One region of the Streptomyces sp. cg35 genome, then DNA from elsewhere that is predicted to be linked to it. Evidence: riboswitches for the same ligand, from Rfam matches in the RefSeq annotation. Region 1 holds a riboswitch; each other region holds the start of a gene.
The links. Region 1 has a riboswitch for cobalamin ahead of ACQUQD_RS03540 (ABC transporter substrate-binding protein). Riboswitches for the same ligand answer to the same signal wherever they lie in the genome.

Region 1 (4,935 bases):
CGCAGCACGGAACCCGACTTCGACCGGTTCACGGCGGACCTCTCGGACGCCGTGGGCGATCTGGCGGCGGGCCGGGCACCGGAGGGGCTGCCGACGCTCCCGCTCACCACGACGCAGGCCGACCGGGCCGCCGAGACGCTGCTGCGGGCGCTGCCGGAGCGGGAGCGTGACGCGCTGCGCCCGCAGGTCGAGACCGCGCTGGCCGACGGGGACGTCGCCACGGCGCTCGCGGCCGTGGCCCCCGCGGTGTTCTCGGACCGGGCCCGCGAGGCGGTGCGGCAGTTCCAGCGGGCCGTCGACGGCGGCACCTGGGACCTCGGCGCGGTCCTCGCCGCCTCCGGCAACGACCTCCAGGTCCTCCACGACATCCGCCCCTACACCGCCGCGGGACTCGGGCTCGTGGAGATCGTCGCCGCGGTGCTGCTCGTGCTCTCCCTGGCCGCGCTCTGGTTCATCGGCCCTCCCCGGCCGGGCTCCCGGCTGCGGCCCTTCGGGTGGTCGCTCCTCGCCGGCGGGCTGCTGACGGCGGCCGCCGTCGGTGTGACCCGGCTGGTCACCGACGGCCGCGTCGTCGACCCGCCCGCGTCGTGGCCGCCGAGTCTGATCCGGCTCGTCGACGACGTGCAGCACGGCGCCCTCGACCACATCGCCCGCACCGCCCTGTGGGCCGCGCTCGTCCCCGTGGCCGCCGGAGCGCTGCTGGTCCTGGTGGACCGGGTACGGCGGGTGCGGGCCCTGGACTCCCGGCGCCTCGTCACGCTCGGGCTCGGCGGCGCCGCTGTGGCGCTGGCCGGGATGACCGTGGTGCCGCTCGTCGCCCGGCCGGCCGCACCGCGTCCGTGCCAGGGCAGCTCCGCGCTGTGCGACCGCCGCTACGACGAGGTCGCACACCTCACCTCGCACAACGCCATGTCGACGACCGTCGACCGCTTCATCGGCCCTCTCCAGGACCCGGGGATCACCGCCCAGTTGAACGACGGCGTCCGCGCCCTGCAGATCGACACCTACCGGTGGGAGCAGCCCGACGAGATCGCCGGGCGCCTGCGCGACTCCGACTTCACGGCCGCGCAGCAGGCGCTCATCACCCAGGCGATCAACACGTTCAACCCTCCGCGCGAGGGGCTGTGGCTGTGCCATTCCGTGTGCCGGGCGGGGGCGCTCGCCCTGGTGCCGACGCTGCGCGAGATCGGTGACTGGATGCGCGCGCACCCGACCGAGGTGATCACCCTCATCGTGCAGGACGCGATCACCGGCCGGGACACCCGACAGGCCGTGCACGAGGCCGGGTTGGACACTCTCGTGCACACGCCCGACCCCGACCCGGCGAAGCCCTGGCCGACGCTCGGCGACATGATCGACAGCGGTCGCCGCCTGGTCGTCTTCGCCGAGCGGGCGGACGGCCCGGCGCCCTGGTACCGCAATTTCTACCGGTACGGCATGGAGACCCCGTTCGCGTTCCGCGCGCCGGACGAGATGAGCTGCGCGCCGCACCGCGGCGGCGACGACAAGCGGCTGTTCCTGCTGAACCACTTCATCACCATCGACGGCGGCAGCCGGCTCGACGCGGGCACGGTGAACACCCGCCGCTTCGTCCTGGACCGGGTCCACCGGTGCGAGCGGGAGCGCGGCAGACCGGTCACGTTCGTCGCCGTGGACTACGCCACGATCGGCGACCCGGCGGGCGCGGTCGCCGCGTTGAACGCCGAGCGCTGAGGAGCAGTCGCTCGATGCTCACGCCGTGACTGACGGTCAGAAGTGCGTGGCGATCCCGAAGACCGTGCGGAGCAGGGCCATGTCGTGCCGGTCGCGGTCCGTGGGCTCGTAGCCCTGGTGGAAGGACACCTGCTGGGCGGCGGAGAGGCACGGCACCCGCTCCCCCGCGACCGTGCCGGTGACGAAGCACTCCGCCGGATAGACGAACGGCCGCTCCGCGGCGAAGGAGGCCTGCCGGGCGGAACCGTCGTCGGCGAAGACCAGGGGATGCAGATCGAGTACGCGTCCGTCCGGATCCGTGACGACGAACCGGACGGGGCGCTGGTCCAGGGACTCGGTGAATGCCGCGTCGGCCAGGGCGGCGAGCACGACCGGCTCCTGTTCCTGCCGGTGCATCAGGTCCAGATCACGGTGCTCCCGGGTCTGCTCGCCGACCAGGGCGTCGATGCCCCAGCCGCCCCCGACCCACACGTCCGCCCCGGCCCGGCGCAGCAGGGCGAGCACGGCCCGCACGTCGTCAGCTGTCATCATCCGACGCAGGGTAGGGGCCGGACGGCGTGGGCGGCGACCCAGATGTTCCCGGAGCAGCACCATGCCATGGCCTCCGGGACGTACCGGGAGGCCCGGCCCGCCCGGGAGTGCCTGGTCAGGCCCGTGATACCTTCCGATGGCCAGTCGTACCTTTGTGCGTTCTCGTACGTGCACGGGTCAGGGAATCCGGTGGAAGTCCGGAACTGACGCGCAGCGGTGAGGGTGACGGGCGGAGCCACTGCCACTGGGCCGGTCCACCGGTCCGGGAAGGCGCTCCGGCCGGACGATCCCGAGTCCGAAGACCTGCTGGCGGCCCCCGGGGTCGAGGACCGGCCGGGGGTGGACCACAGACCGGCTCCGCGTATGGGCCCTGGACGCAGAGGAAGTTCCGTGCCGTTCGCACGTCAAGTCCGCCGTCTCGCACCGCTGTTGGCGGGCGCCTTGTTGCTCACGGCCTGCGGCGGGGCAGGCTCCGCCGACACCGCGGACCGGGCCGGCGGGGGCGTCACCCTCGACAACTGCGGTACGAAGGTCCGGGTCGCGCACGCCCCGCGCCGCGCCGTCGCCCTGGACCAGGGTTCGGCGGAGATCATGCTCTCGCTCGGTCTCGCCGACCGGATGGTGGGGACCGCGACGTGGACCGATCCCGTCCTGAAGGGCCTGGAGAAGGCGAACGCGAAGGTCCCGCGGCTCGCCGACCGCTACCCGTCCTTCGAGAAGGTCCTGGACACCGAACCGGACTTCGCCGCAGCCTCGTTCACGTACACCCTCGGCAAGGGCGGCGTGGCGCCCCGCGAGCAGTTCGAGAAGCTCGGCGTGCCCACCTACCTGTCACCCACGGACTGCGCCGGCAAGGACAACAGCGGTGACGGCGACGGCGTACGCACCCGTGCCCTGACCATGGACACCGTCTACGGCGAGATACGCGACCTGGCCCGGATCTTCGACGTGGAGGAGCGCGGCGACAAGCTCGTCGCGCAGCTCAAGTCCCGTGTGAAGAAGGCGGCTTCGGGCGTGGACGCCAAGGGTGTGAGCGTCCTGTACTGGTTCGCGAACTCCGACTCGCCCTACATGGCCGGCTGTTGCGGCGCGCCCGGCATCGTCACCGAGGAGCTCGGTGTGCGCAACGTCTTCGACGACACGCACGAGGAGTGGCCGCAGATCAACTGGGAGACCGTCGCGGACCGCGACCCCGACGTCCTCGTCATCGGCGATCTGACCCGCCGTTCGCAGTCCGCGGAGTCCGCCGCGCAGAAGATCCGGTTCCTGGAGTCCGACCCGGTGACCAAGGAGATGACCGCCGTCCGCGAGAAGCGGTACGTGCTGCTGAAGGGGCAGGACCTGAATCCGACGATCCGTACCGTCGACGGTGTGGAGAAGGTGGCCGCCGCGCTGCGCGGCTTCGGCCTCGGCAAGTGAGCACGGTCCGGCCCGCCCTGTACGGGGCCGCGGCACTCGCCGTGCTGTGCGCGTCCGTCGCCGTGGCCATCACCATCGGACCCGCGCACATCGGCGTCGGCGACGTGTGGTCGGCGGTCGGCGCCCGGATCGGCTGGGGCACCTCCGAGCTGTCCCCGATCCGGGACGGCATCGTGTGGAACCTGCGGCTGCCGCGCACGCTGCTCGCCGCGGTGTGCGGGGCCGGGCTCGCGGTGTGCGGCACCACGCTCCAGGCGCTGCTGCGCAATCCGCTCGCCGACCCGTTCGTGCTCGGTGTCTCGTCGGGCGCGTCGACCGGGGCGGTCCTCGTCGTGGTGCTGGGCCTCGGCGGCGGCGCGCTCTCGGTGTCCGGCGGCGCGTTCCTCGGGGCGCTGTGCTCGTTCGCGCTGGTGCTGCTGCTCAGTCACACCCTGGGCGGGACGACGGACCGGGTGGTGCTGTGCGGGGTCGCCGCGATGCAGCTGTTCTCGGCGCTGACCTCGTTCGTGGTGCTCACGGCGGCCGACGCGGAGACGACGCGCGGCGTCCTGTTCTGGCTGCTCGGCTCGCTCGGCGGGGTCGGCTGGACGGAGGTGTGGCTGTGTCTGGCGGTGCTCGTGGTGACGCTGGCGGTGTGCCTCGGGTACGGCCGGACCCTGGACGCGTTCGCCTTCGGCCCGGAGGCGGCGGCCGCGCTCGGCGTGCACGTGGCCCGCACCCGGCTCGTCCTGCTGTGCGTGACGGCCCTGCTGACGGCGGCCCTGGTCAGCGCGGCGGGGGCGATCGGCTTCGTCGGGCTCGTCCTGCCGCACGCGGCGCGCGCCCTGGTGGGGCCGGGGCACACCCGGCTGCTGCCGGTCACGGCGGTGGCCGGTGCCGTGTTCCTGGTGTGGGTCGACACGCTGGCCCGTACGGTCCTCGAACCGCAGGAGGTTCCGGTGGGCGTGGTGACGTCGCTGATCGGCGTGCCCGCGTTCGTGGCCGTGCTGTACCGCGGCCGGAGCACCCGGTGAGCGCGGGCCTGCGCGCGGACCGCGTGTCCTGGTCGCCCGGCGGCGCCCTGATCCTGGACGGGGTCAGCCTGACGCCCCGGACGGGCTCCGTCACCGGGGTGCTCGGCCCGAACGGCTCGGGCAAGTCGACGCTGCTGCGGCTGCTCGCCGGGGTCCTCGCTCCGGCGGCCGGAGTCGTCACCCTCGACGGCGCCCCGCTCTCCGCGCTGCCCCGCAAGGAGGCGGCCCGGCGGATCGCCCTGGTCCATCAACAGGCTGA
Region 2 (4,935 bases), 2.4 Mb from region 1:
AGCTCCTCGGCGGCATCTGGATCCTGCAGACCATGCCCGCGCTGGTGGGCGGCCTGTTCACCCGCTGGTTCCACCGGTGGGCGCTGCTCGCCGGCTGGGCGGTCGGCATGGTCTACGGCACCCTCGCCGCGTACGGGGTGGCCTCGCCGACGCAGAAGCACTTCGGCGGCTCCTCGAAGGAGATCCCGGGCATCGGGGAGATCGGCTACATCGGTCTGACCGCGTTCGTGCTGAACGTGATCGTGACCGTGGTCCTCACCTTCGTCCTGAAGGCCGTGAAGGCCCCGGAGGGCGTCGACGAGACGTCCCCCGAGGACTACACCGCGGACGCCGGCGACAAGGGCGTGCAGGTCGACCTGCCCACCGTCGGGGCCTCCGGCCACTAGGAATCGCCTCCCCCGCCGACGACGGGCCCCTCCTTCACGGAGGGGCCCGTCGCATTACGGTGATCGATACAACGCACCATCTGCCCCGGAGGAACCATGGCCGCCCCCATCGTGCTCGACAGCGATCCCGGAATCGACGACGCCGTCGCACTGCAGTACCTGCTCGGCACGGGGCTGTGGGACCTCAAGGCCTACACGACCGTCGGCGGCAACGTGCCCGCCGGGCAGACCTTCCGCAACGGCCGGGCCCTCGCCCGGGTGTTCGGCATCGACGGCGACGTGACGGTGCACCGGGGCGCCGGCCGCCCGCTGACCCGCCTGCCGTACGCGGCCGCCGGCGAGTTCCACGGCTCCGCGGGACTCGGTACGGAGCAGCTGCCGGACTCGACCGCGCCGGAGCACCCCGAGTCCTCCGCGCAGGCCCTGCTGAGGCTCTCGCGCGCGTACGAGGGGGAGCTGACGGTGTGCGCGACGGGCCCGCTCACCAATGTGGCGCTCGCCCTGAGCGAGGACCCGGACTTCGCCCGGCGCGTGAAGCGGCTGGTCTTCATGGGCGGGGCGGCCGAGGTGCCCGGGAACATCACGCCGGTCGCCGAGTTCAACGCGTGGACGGACCCGGACGCGGCGGACCTGGTCGTGTCGTCGGGCATCCCGTACACGATGGTCGGGCTCGACGCGACGCACGGCTGGCGGTTCGGGCCCGACGAGCTCAAGACTCTGGAGGAGGCGGGCGAGGGCATGGAGCTGACCGCGCGCCTGATGCGCTTCTACCTCGGCGCGTACGAGGAGACCGGGGGCAGCCCCCTGCACGACCCGCTGGCCGTCGGGGTGTGCGCCGACGAGTCGTTCGTGACCGCCGCCGAGGGCACGGTCGTCGTGGAGTGCGCGAGCGAACTCACCCGCGGCAAGACGGTGTTCGTCCCCTACGACTCCGACTACCCGCGCGCTTACTACTCGGAGTCGCCCCTGGTGGCCGCCCGCACCGAGCACCGCGGCCGGGTCGCCCTGGGCACGGGCCCGCGCAACTTCACCGAGGACTTCGTGAACACGCTCCTGAAGCGGCCCGCGGCCGGGTAGCACCGGCGCCGGGGCCGGTGCTCACGCGCCGGCCCCGTACAGCGTCCCGCCCACCTCGCGCGCGAGGTGGGCGGCCCAGCGGACGGTCTCGTCGCGGCCCGCGCCCTCCTCGCCGAGGAGGAGCACGAGCACTCCGCCGACCCGCACATGGGCGCGGTACCGGGTGGTCGTCCCGCCCTCGTACATCACGTCCTGGACCTCCAGGAACGCCTCGTCGCCCAGGCCCTTGAGCGGCACGGTCCCGTACCGCTCGGTCGCCGAGCCCGCCTCCATGTCGGAGGCGAACTCCCGGCAGTGCCGCAGGATGTCCTGCTCGACGCGCTGATGGTCGCGGGCCTCGGCGACGGGCAGCGACACGATCATCTGCGTCGCCACGAGGTGCCCCTCCGGCGGCCGGGTCGCACGGTCCACCCACTGGGTGCGGGCCAGCGCCATGGCGCCCCGGTACGCCGCCGGGCCCAGCCAGGCCGGGTCCTTCTCCCCGGCCGCGTCCAGGCAGTACGACCAGCGGCCGCTGCGCTGGTCGTGGGTGCTCTCGTACGGGCCCGCCTGGGTCTCCCCGCGCTCCAGCCCCGTACCGAACGCGGCGTCGGGCAGCAGCGCCTTCTTCAACTGCTCGGCGGTGAAGACCTGCCGGGGCGCGGCGACGGCGTCCCGGCCCGGGGCGGTCGCGGGGCCGGTGGGCCGGACCACCTCGGGGCTCGGCGCCGTCGGGCTCGCGGACGTCTTCGGACTCGCGGACGTCTTCGAAGAGGCGGACGACGACGGCCCGGCCGCGGCCCGGTCCGCCGCTCCCCCGCCGCACCCCGCCAGAAGCACCGTCACCAGCGGCACCACGGCCGTCCCCTGCCACGCGCGCATCGAGCCCTCCCCAAGATCGCCCGCCCGTAGATCGCCGTCACCCTATCCGACACAAGATGTGGGCCTGCCGCGAAAGCCTGACACAAGATGTATGCTCACTCTCGCTGTCGCCGCAGGGGAATCCGGTGCAAATCCGGAACTGTCCCGCAACGGTGAACGTAAGCGCACATAAGCGTCCGCGTGAGTCCGATGACCTGTCGACAGCACGCCCGAGCCGTCCGGCCCGGGCGTCGACGACGTCCGGGCCTCGCGGAATGGGCCGGTGACGACGGCGCCTCCGTGCGCCCGAGCCACTCCCTCCCCGCAGGCCCCGAGCCGAGCGAGGGAGAGCCTCCACGTGACCATCGCGCCGCCCGCCGAACCGGTCTCAGCCGCACCGGACGACGCTCCGGGGACCGCGCTGCTGCGCACCCTGACCGAGCTGACCGCCGACCTCCCCGACGCCGACCCCGGCCGGGTCGCAGCCGCCGCGCTGCGCGGCCGCAGTGCCCGCGCCGACGAGGCCGAGCTGCGCGGACTCGCCACCGAGGCAGCGGCGGGGCTCATCTCCGAGGACCCCGTCTACTCCCGGCTGGCCGCCCGGCTCCTGACGCTCTCCATCGCCGCCGAGGCCGCCTCGCAGGGCGTGACCTCGTTCACCGAGTCGGTCGCGGTCGGCCACCGCGAGGGGCTCGTCGCCGACCGCACCGCCGAGTTCGTGCGGATCCACGCCGCCCGGCTGAACGCGCTGATCGACCCGGCCGGGGACGACCGCTTCGGCTACTTCGGCCTGCGCACCCTGCACAGCCGCTACCTGCTGCGCCACCCGATCACCCGCCAGGTCGTCGAGACCCCGCAGCACTTCATGCTCCGCGTCGCCGCCGGTCTCGCCGAGGACGACAGCGCCCGCGCCGTCGACGAGGTCGCCGCGCTGTACGGCCTGATGAGCCGCCTCGACTACCTGCCCTCCTCCCCCACCCTCTTCAACTCCGGCACCCGGCACCCGCAGATGTCGAGCTGTTACCTGCTGGACTCCCCGCTGGACGAGCTGGACTCGATCTACGACCGCTACCACCAGGTGGCCCGGCTGTCGAAGCACGCGGGCGGCATCGGCCTCTCGTACTCCCGCATCCGCAGCCGGGGTTCGCTGATCCGCGGCACGAACGGGCACTCCAACGGCATCGTGCCGTTCCTGAAGACGCTGGACGCGTCGGTCGCCGCCGTGAACCAGGGCGGGCGCCGCAAGGGCGCCGCCGCCGTCTACCTGGAGACGTGGCACTCCGACATCGAGGAGTTCCTGGAGCTGCGCGACAACACCGGTGAGGACGCGCGCCGCACCCACAACCTGAACCTCGCGCACTGGATCCCCGACGAGTTCATGCGCCGGGTCAACGAGGGCGGCACCTGGTCGCTGTTCTCGCCGGCCGACGTGCCCGAGCTGGTCGACCTGTGGGGCGCGGAGTTCGACGCCGCGTACCGGAAGGCCGAGGCCGAGGGGAAGGCCCAGAAGACCATCCCCGCACGGGACCTGTACGGCCGCATGATGCGCACGCTCGCGCAGACCGGCAACGGCTGGCTGACCTTCAAGGACGCCGCCAACCGGACCGCCAACCAGACCGCGGAGCCCGGCCACACGGTCCACTCCTCGAACCTGTGCACCGAGATCCTGGAGGTGACGGACGACGGGGAGACGGCCGTCTGCAACCTCGGCTCCGTGAACCTGGGTTCCTTCGTGGACACGGCGACCGGGGACATCGACTGGGAGCGGCTCGACGAGACCGTCCGCACGGCCGTCACGTTCCTCGACCGGGTCGTCGACATCAACTTCTACCCGACCGAGCAGGCGGGCCGCTCCAACTCCCGCTGGCGTCCGGTGGGTCTGGGCGCGATGGGCCTGCAGGACGTCTTCTTCAAGCTGAAGCTGCCCTTCGACTCGCCCGAGGCCAGGGCGCTGTCCACGCGGATCGCCGAGCGCATCATGCTCGCCGCGTACGAGGCGTCCGCCGACCTCGCCGAGCGCAACGGGCCGCTGCCCGCCTGGCAGAAGACCCGGACCGCGCGCGGTGTCCTGCACCCCGACCACTACGGCGTCGAGTTCACCTGGCCGGAGCGCTGGGCCGCGCTGCGGGAACGTATCGCCGCGGTCGGCATGCGCAACTCGCTGCTGCTCGCGATCGCCCCGACGGCCACCATCGCGTCCATCGCGGGTGTCTACGAGTGCATCGAGCCGCAGGTCTCCAACCTGTTCAAGCGCGAGACGCTGTCCGGCGAGTTCCTCCAGGTCAACTCGTACCTGGTGGACGAGCTGAAGCGGCTCGGCGTGTGGGACGCGCAGACCCGCGAGGCGCTGCGCGAGTCCAACGGCTCGGTGCAGGGCTTCACGTGGGTGCCCGAGGAGGTGCGGGCGCTGTACCGCACGGCGTGGGAGATCCCGCAGCGCGGCCTCATCGACATGGCGGCGGCGCGCACCCCGTACCTCGACCAGGCCCAGTCCCTGAACCTGTTCATGGAGACCCCGACCATCGGCAAGCTCTCCTCGATGTACGCGTACGCCTGGAAGTCGGGCCTGAAGACGACGTACTACCTGCGCTCGCGCCCCGCGACGCGCATCGCCCGCGCGGCGGGCCGCTCC
Region 3 (4,935 bases), 150 kb from region 1:
GGTTCACCAACGACCTGGACCGCGCGCGCACCGCCAGGGCACTGGGCGTCCATCCCAATACCGTGAACAACCGGCTCCACAGGGTCGGACGGCTCCTCGACGCGGACGTCACCTCGTTCACCACCCAGATGACGCTCGCCACGGCCCTCACCATCCACGGCCATCGGGCGGATCACGGCTGAAGCCGACGCCCTCGTTCGTCCCCTGGCTCACGCGGTTCCGATGCCGCCGGGAGCGGGCAGCACCTCTTCGACGGGCCCCCGCCGCACACAACGACCGCCCTCGAACAGCACGGCCTCCCCGGTCAGCGCACGCACCGCGGGCAGGTCATGGCTGACGAACAGCAGGGCCGTCCGCGCAGGGGCGAGCAGGCGGGGCAGGGCGTCGAGGACCCGTTCCCGGGAGACGGTGTCCAGGGCCGATGTCACCTCGTCGCACACCAGCAGTGCCGGATACGCCGTCAGTGCCCGCACCAGCGCACAACGTTGCAGTTGTCCGCCATGTCGGTGATCTCGCCGAGCTTCTCGACGCGTGGGACGCGCCGGCGGCCGTGCTGATCGGCCGCTCGGCGCCGACCTCGCCTCGCGGTTCTGCCTGGCGCATCCGGAGCGAGTGGCCGCGATGCTGCTGCTGTGCGGGCCGTTCGTCGGTGAGTGGCGCACCGCGGACCGAGCGGAACGGGGCCGCCGCATGACCGCACCGCAACAGGCACGGCTCCACGAGCTCCAGCAATTGCCGCACCGCACGGAGCAGCAGGAGGTCGAGTTGCTCACGCTGTCCTGGTTCACCGACCACGCCGATCCCGAACGCGGCCGGCATTGGGCCGCGCAGGGCGCGCGGAGTCGGCGCCCCGTCAACTGGACCATGAACCGTGAACTCGGCGCGGAGGGGCGGAAGGAACCGCTCGTCCGACGCCTCGGCGAGCTTCGCGCACGTCTGCCCGCGCAGGTGGAGATCCTCGGCGGCGGAGACGATCCCCGCCCGCTGTCGGCACTCGCGTCGCTGGCGGTCCGGCTCGGTGTCCCGCTGACACGGATCGACGGCGCGGGGCACGAGCCCTGGCTGGAACGGCCCGATGAGGTACGCGGGCATCTCCGGAGATTCGTGCGGGGCGCGGTCGGACTGTAGGCCTCGACGGGCGCCGCTCCCCGCCCTGCTCCGCTGACAGGAGAACGCTGAGAGGAGAACCCGGTCAGTCCGCCAGGCAGCAGTCCCCGCACTTCCCGCCGCCCGGGATGCGGTAGTACAGGCAGCAACTGCGGCGGCGGAACGTCAGACCCGGGCCGGTGATCCGGCCGGTGCCACGAAGCCGTCCCGTCTCCAGCAACTCCCTTGTGAGGCACACGAGTTCTGTACGCAGGTCCGGCCGAGCCCTGAGCAGCACCGCCGCCGACCCGACGAGCGCGGACGCGACGTTCCCCGCCAGCAGCCCCGGGGCGATGGTGACGGTGAGTCTGCTCTCCAGTTCCTCCAGTGGGCCGTTGACCTCGGCGTACACGGCCTCCGCAAGGGACGGCAAGCACCCGGCGGGCCGTCCCGTCGGAGCCGCCAGGCGGAGCGCCGGGCCGCCTTCGGCCCATTCCACCGTGCTCGTGTCGGGCAGGATCCGGTGCAGGAGCGTGCAGGCCAGCACCGGTGACCAAAGACGGGCGGCGAGCCCCAGGTGCGCGAGGGAGACGCCTACGCGGGCTTCGTCCGTGGCGCAGCGGTCGTTGACCGCCCGCGCGAGAACGGCGAATTCCGACGAGGCGAGCCGCCCGCTCCCGGATGCCCGTTCCGCGGGCCTCTCCGCCGTCTCCAGGACGAAGAATCCGTCGAGTCTCGCGACCTCGTCAAGCGCCTCGATCACGCTCCCGCGCGAGAGCTCGCTCGGCTCCTCACTCACGACAAGTCCCTTCAGCGCTGTGGTGGTTCGGACATCCGGAGCCGAGGGCTCACGAGGTCCTGAGGCGGCGCGGCGGCTTGAAGAGGTACAGATCGAGAATCTCCGGAAGGGGTGCGACGCCCGGCCCGCCGGCGGTGATCCAGTCGGCTATGTCCTCGGTGGCGTCACGGTCGTTGACGAGGCCGAGCCACACCGGGCGGGCACCCGCCGCCCGCCCGGCCTCCGAGGGCTGTACGACGATGACGTTGGCCTGGTCGCAGACATCCAGGCACTCGGAGACGCGGACCGGCGCGACCGCCCGCAACCGCGCGGTCTGCGCCGCGTGATCACCGCTCACCTTGGCGCTGCCGCAGCAGCAGTCGCGGCACACCACCACCCTGCACGGAACCTCGCGGCCCCGTGCTGCCCCCTTCTCGTCGGCCGGCCTCTTGGGCATGCCGCACTCCTCCCTCACCGGGGAAGTCCGCCCCGGGGTCCGTCGAGGAGGCGACAGCGTGAGTCTCCTGGCTCTCGGGTCGAAGCTCGTCCCGGCCTTCCCACCCGTTCTGGGCAGTGGCTCGTCGGGATCCGCTCGCCGATCACAGTGGCGGTACCGCACCGGATTCACACCGGATTCCTCGAACCGCCGTCGCCTATGTCGTCGGCAATCATGCCATCCGGCCCGCCGCCGGATCGCCTGCGGCCTCACCAGTACGGCCATGTCCCGCTCCCCTACCCGCCGGCGCCCGGACGCTCACCTCGCGCACGTGTGGATCATGCCGGAAACCTCCGCCACACGGCCCGCTCCACATAAGTCCCGGAACGGAAGCCGGAGTAGCCTCCTAATTAAACTAACTGGTAAGTTTAATTTATGAAGCGGAACACTACCTCCCGAGCCCGTCTTCTCGCCGCGGCCGAGGGCGTCTTCTATGAGCGGGGGATCGTCTCGACCAACGTCGACGCCGTCGCCCAGGAAGCGGGAGTGACGAAGCCGACCCTGTACGCCCACTTCCCGTCGAAATCGGCGCTGGCGGCGGAAGCGCTCAGAAGTCGGCATGCGCGGCGGGCCGCCGATCTGGAGACGTACCTCTCCACCGAGGCGTCAGGGGAACCGCGTCTGCTCGCCGTGTTCACGTGGCTGGCCGACTGGTACGAGGGCCACGGGAAGAGAGGGTGTGCCTTCGTCAACGCCGCCGCCGAGCTGTCACCGTCGGACGAGCTGGTCTCGGTCGCGGCGCGAGAGGAGAAGCAGTGGCTGCTGAACACGCTCGGGCGGCTGTGCGAGGAGGCCGGTGCCGGGTCCCCTGAGGTGCTCGCCTCCCAACTCCTGCTCCTCATCGACGGCGTGGCCGGACGCGTGGTCGTCCGCGGCCCCGGGGCCGCGGCCGGCGCGGTCGACGACGCGGCGCGGGCGGCCGCGGTGCTCGTCGCGGCGGCCACGGGCGCTCATGCGTAGCCTGTCCGACCGCCCGGTCCAGCGGGCCACACGGATCGTGGCGGGGCTGGCCCTGTTCGGCTTCTCCCTGGCACTGCTCCTCAAAGCGGGCCTCGGCGCCGACCCGTGGACCGTCTTCACGCAGGGCATCGCTCTGGCCACCGGCCTCTCGCTCGGCGAGGTGGTCGTCGTCGTCTCGCTGGTCCTGCTGGTGCTGTGGCTCCCGCTGCGCCAGCGTCCCGGCTTGGGCACGGTCGCCAACGCGTTGCTCGTCGGGCCGTTCCTCGACCTGGGCATCGCGTGGCTCCCCGCCGCGCACCACCTGGTCGAACGGGCGGTCTTTCTCGTGGTGGCGGTGTGCGGCGTGGCCGTCGCGACCGGTCTCTACGTGGGGGCGGGCTGGGGCCCGGGTCCCCGTGACGGGCTGATGACCGGGCTGGCCGAGCGCGGCGTTCCCGTCGTGGCGGCGCGTGCGGCGATCGAGGTGTCGGTGCTGGCCGCGGGATGGCTGCTGGGCGGCGGTGTCGGCATCGCCACGGTGGTGTTCGCCCTCGCGATAGGCCCCCTCGTCGGCTATGCGCTGCCGAAGCTGACGCTGGGCCGACCGGACCGGGGCCGGTGAGACGGCCCGGTCGGGTACGTACGCCGAACCCGACTGTCCCGCGCCGGGGTTCCCTTCACCGCCCTGATTTCCGTTGCCGCGGCCGGAACGACAGGGAAAGTCAGCGGCGCTGTGCTCCTCGGTGGTCCGCCGCGTCCTCGTAGACCAGCCTGTGCGTGTCCGAGCTGATCGATCTGGACGGCTTCCCTTCGGGCAGCGCGGGGGCCACCGCCCGGAACACCGCGCGCACCCGTTCCTCGTCGTACTCCCAGAGGTTCGCGGTCGCCCGCAGGGACGCCCCTCCCCCGGGCAGCAGCTCGGCCTCGTGGAAGGCGCCGCTGTCGCGGAGGGCCTCGATGCCGCCGAGGCGCGCTGCCGCGCCCGGGGAGCAGACGGTCCACCACGCGTAGCCCCGCAGGGCCGTGTCCAGTTCGGGGAACGTGTCCTCCAGCAGCAGGCCGATCTCACGCTCCAGCGCGGTCCTGCCCGTCACGGATTCCGCGTCGTCCGCGATGCTTCCGTAGAGGATGTCCGTGTGCCGGTGCAGTTGCGTACGGAAGAAGGCGATCCAGCGGTGCTGGGTCTCGTCGCGGGTGCCCGGGTCGGTGAATTCCTCCGTTGAGCGGGACGCGACGAGTGAGACGACCTCGGGGGTGTCGCGGTCCCGGTCCACGTCGACATACAGCGACGGCTGGTCGGGGTGGCCGTCGGGGCCGACGGTGCTGAGGGCGACCGTCGCCTGACCGGGCATGTCCTCCAGATCCCGCAGAAAGGCGCGCCAGTTCTTCGGGGACCAGTGGACCTCGTACGGTCTCTTGCGCCGACGGGTCGGCTCGAGAAGCACCAGGGTCGCCCACAGCTCTCCGGGGGCGGCTTCGCCGCGGCTGAGTGCGACGGCGCGGCCGGAGAAGTCCGCGTCGGGTGCGAAGGTCGCCCCCAGCGGCCCCGCGAGTGCCTCGATCGCGGCGGTGAACCAGCGTTCGGCCAGCTCGCGGTAAGCGGCACCGGTCGCGGGGCAGGGCAGATCGATCTCCG

Region 2: another riboswitch for cobalamin. It lies ahead of ACQUQD_RS14080 (ribonucleoside-diphosphate reductase subunit alpha); the one in region 1 lies ahead of ACQUQD_RS03540 (ABC transporter substrate-binding protein).
Region 3: another riboswitch for cobalamin. It lies ahead of ACQUQD_RS04280 (hypothetical protein); the one in region 1 lies ahead of ACQUQD_RS03540 (ABC transporter substrate-binding protein).

What each region holds. Positions count from the first base shown of each region.
Region 1 is NZ_CP191268.1:721,256-726,190, forward strand. It holds gene ACQUQD_RS03530 (hypothetical protein) at 1-1,713, shown strand, start outside; gene ACQUQD_RS03535 (nucleotidyltransferase domain-containing protein) at 1,750-2,241, opposite strand; cobalamin riboswitch at 2,369-2,569, shown strand; gene ACQUQD_RS03540 (ABC transporter substrate-binding protein) at 2,608-3,663, shown strand; gene ACQUQD_RS03545 (FecCD family ABC transporter permease) at 3,660-4,676, shown strand; gene ACQUQD_RS03550 (ABC transporter ATP-binding protein) at 4,673-4,935, shown strand, end outside.
Region 2 is NZ_CP191268.1:3,084,659-3,089,593, forward strand. It holds gene mctP (monocarboxylate uptake permease MctP) at 1-386, shown strand, start outside; gene ACQUQD_RS14070 (nucleoside hydrolase) at 483-1,463, shown strand; gene ACQUQD_RS14075 (hypothetical protein) at 1,485-2,324, opposite strand; cobalamin riboswitch at 2,410-2,540, shown strand; gene ACQUQD_RS14080 (ribonucleoside-diphosphate reductase subunit alpha) at 2,662-4,935, shown strand, end outside.
Region 3 is NZ_CP191268.1:866,444-871,378, forward strand. It holds gene ACQUQD_RS04260 (PucR family transcriptional regulator) at 1-182, shown strand, start outside; gene ACQUQD_RS04265 (hypothetical protein) at 210-473, opposite strand; gene ACQUQD_RS04270 (alpha/beta fold hydrolase) at 532-1,128, shown strand; gene ACQUQD_RS04275 ((2Fe-2S)-binding protein) at 1,193-1,885, opposite strand; gene ACQUQD_RS04280 (hypothetical protein) at 1,935-2,321, opposite strand; cobalamin riboswitch at 2,363-2,527, opposite strand; gene ACQUQD_RS04285 (TetR/AcrR family transcriptional regulator) at 2,736-3,320, shown strand; gene ACQUQD_RS04290 (YczE/YyaS/YitT family protein) at 3,313-3,921, shown strand; gene ACQUQD_RS04295 (hypothetical protein) at 4,022-4,935, opposite strand, start outside.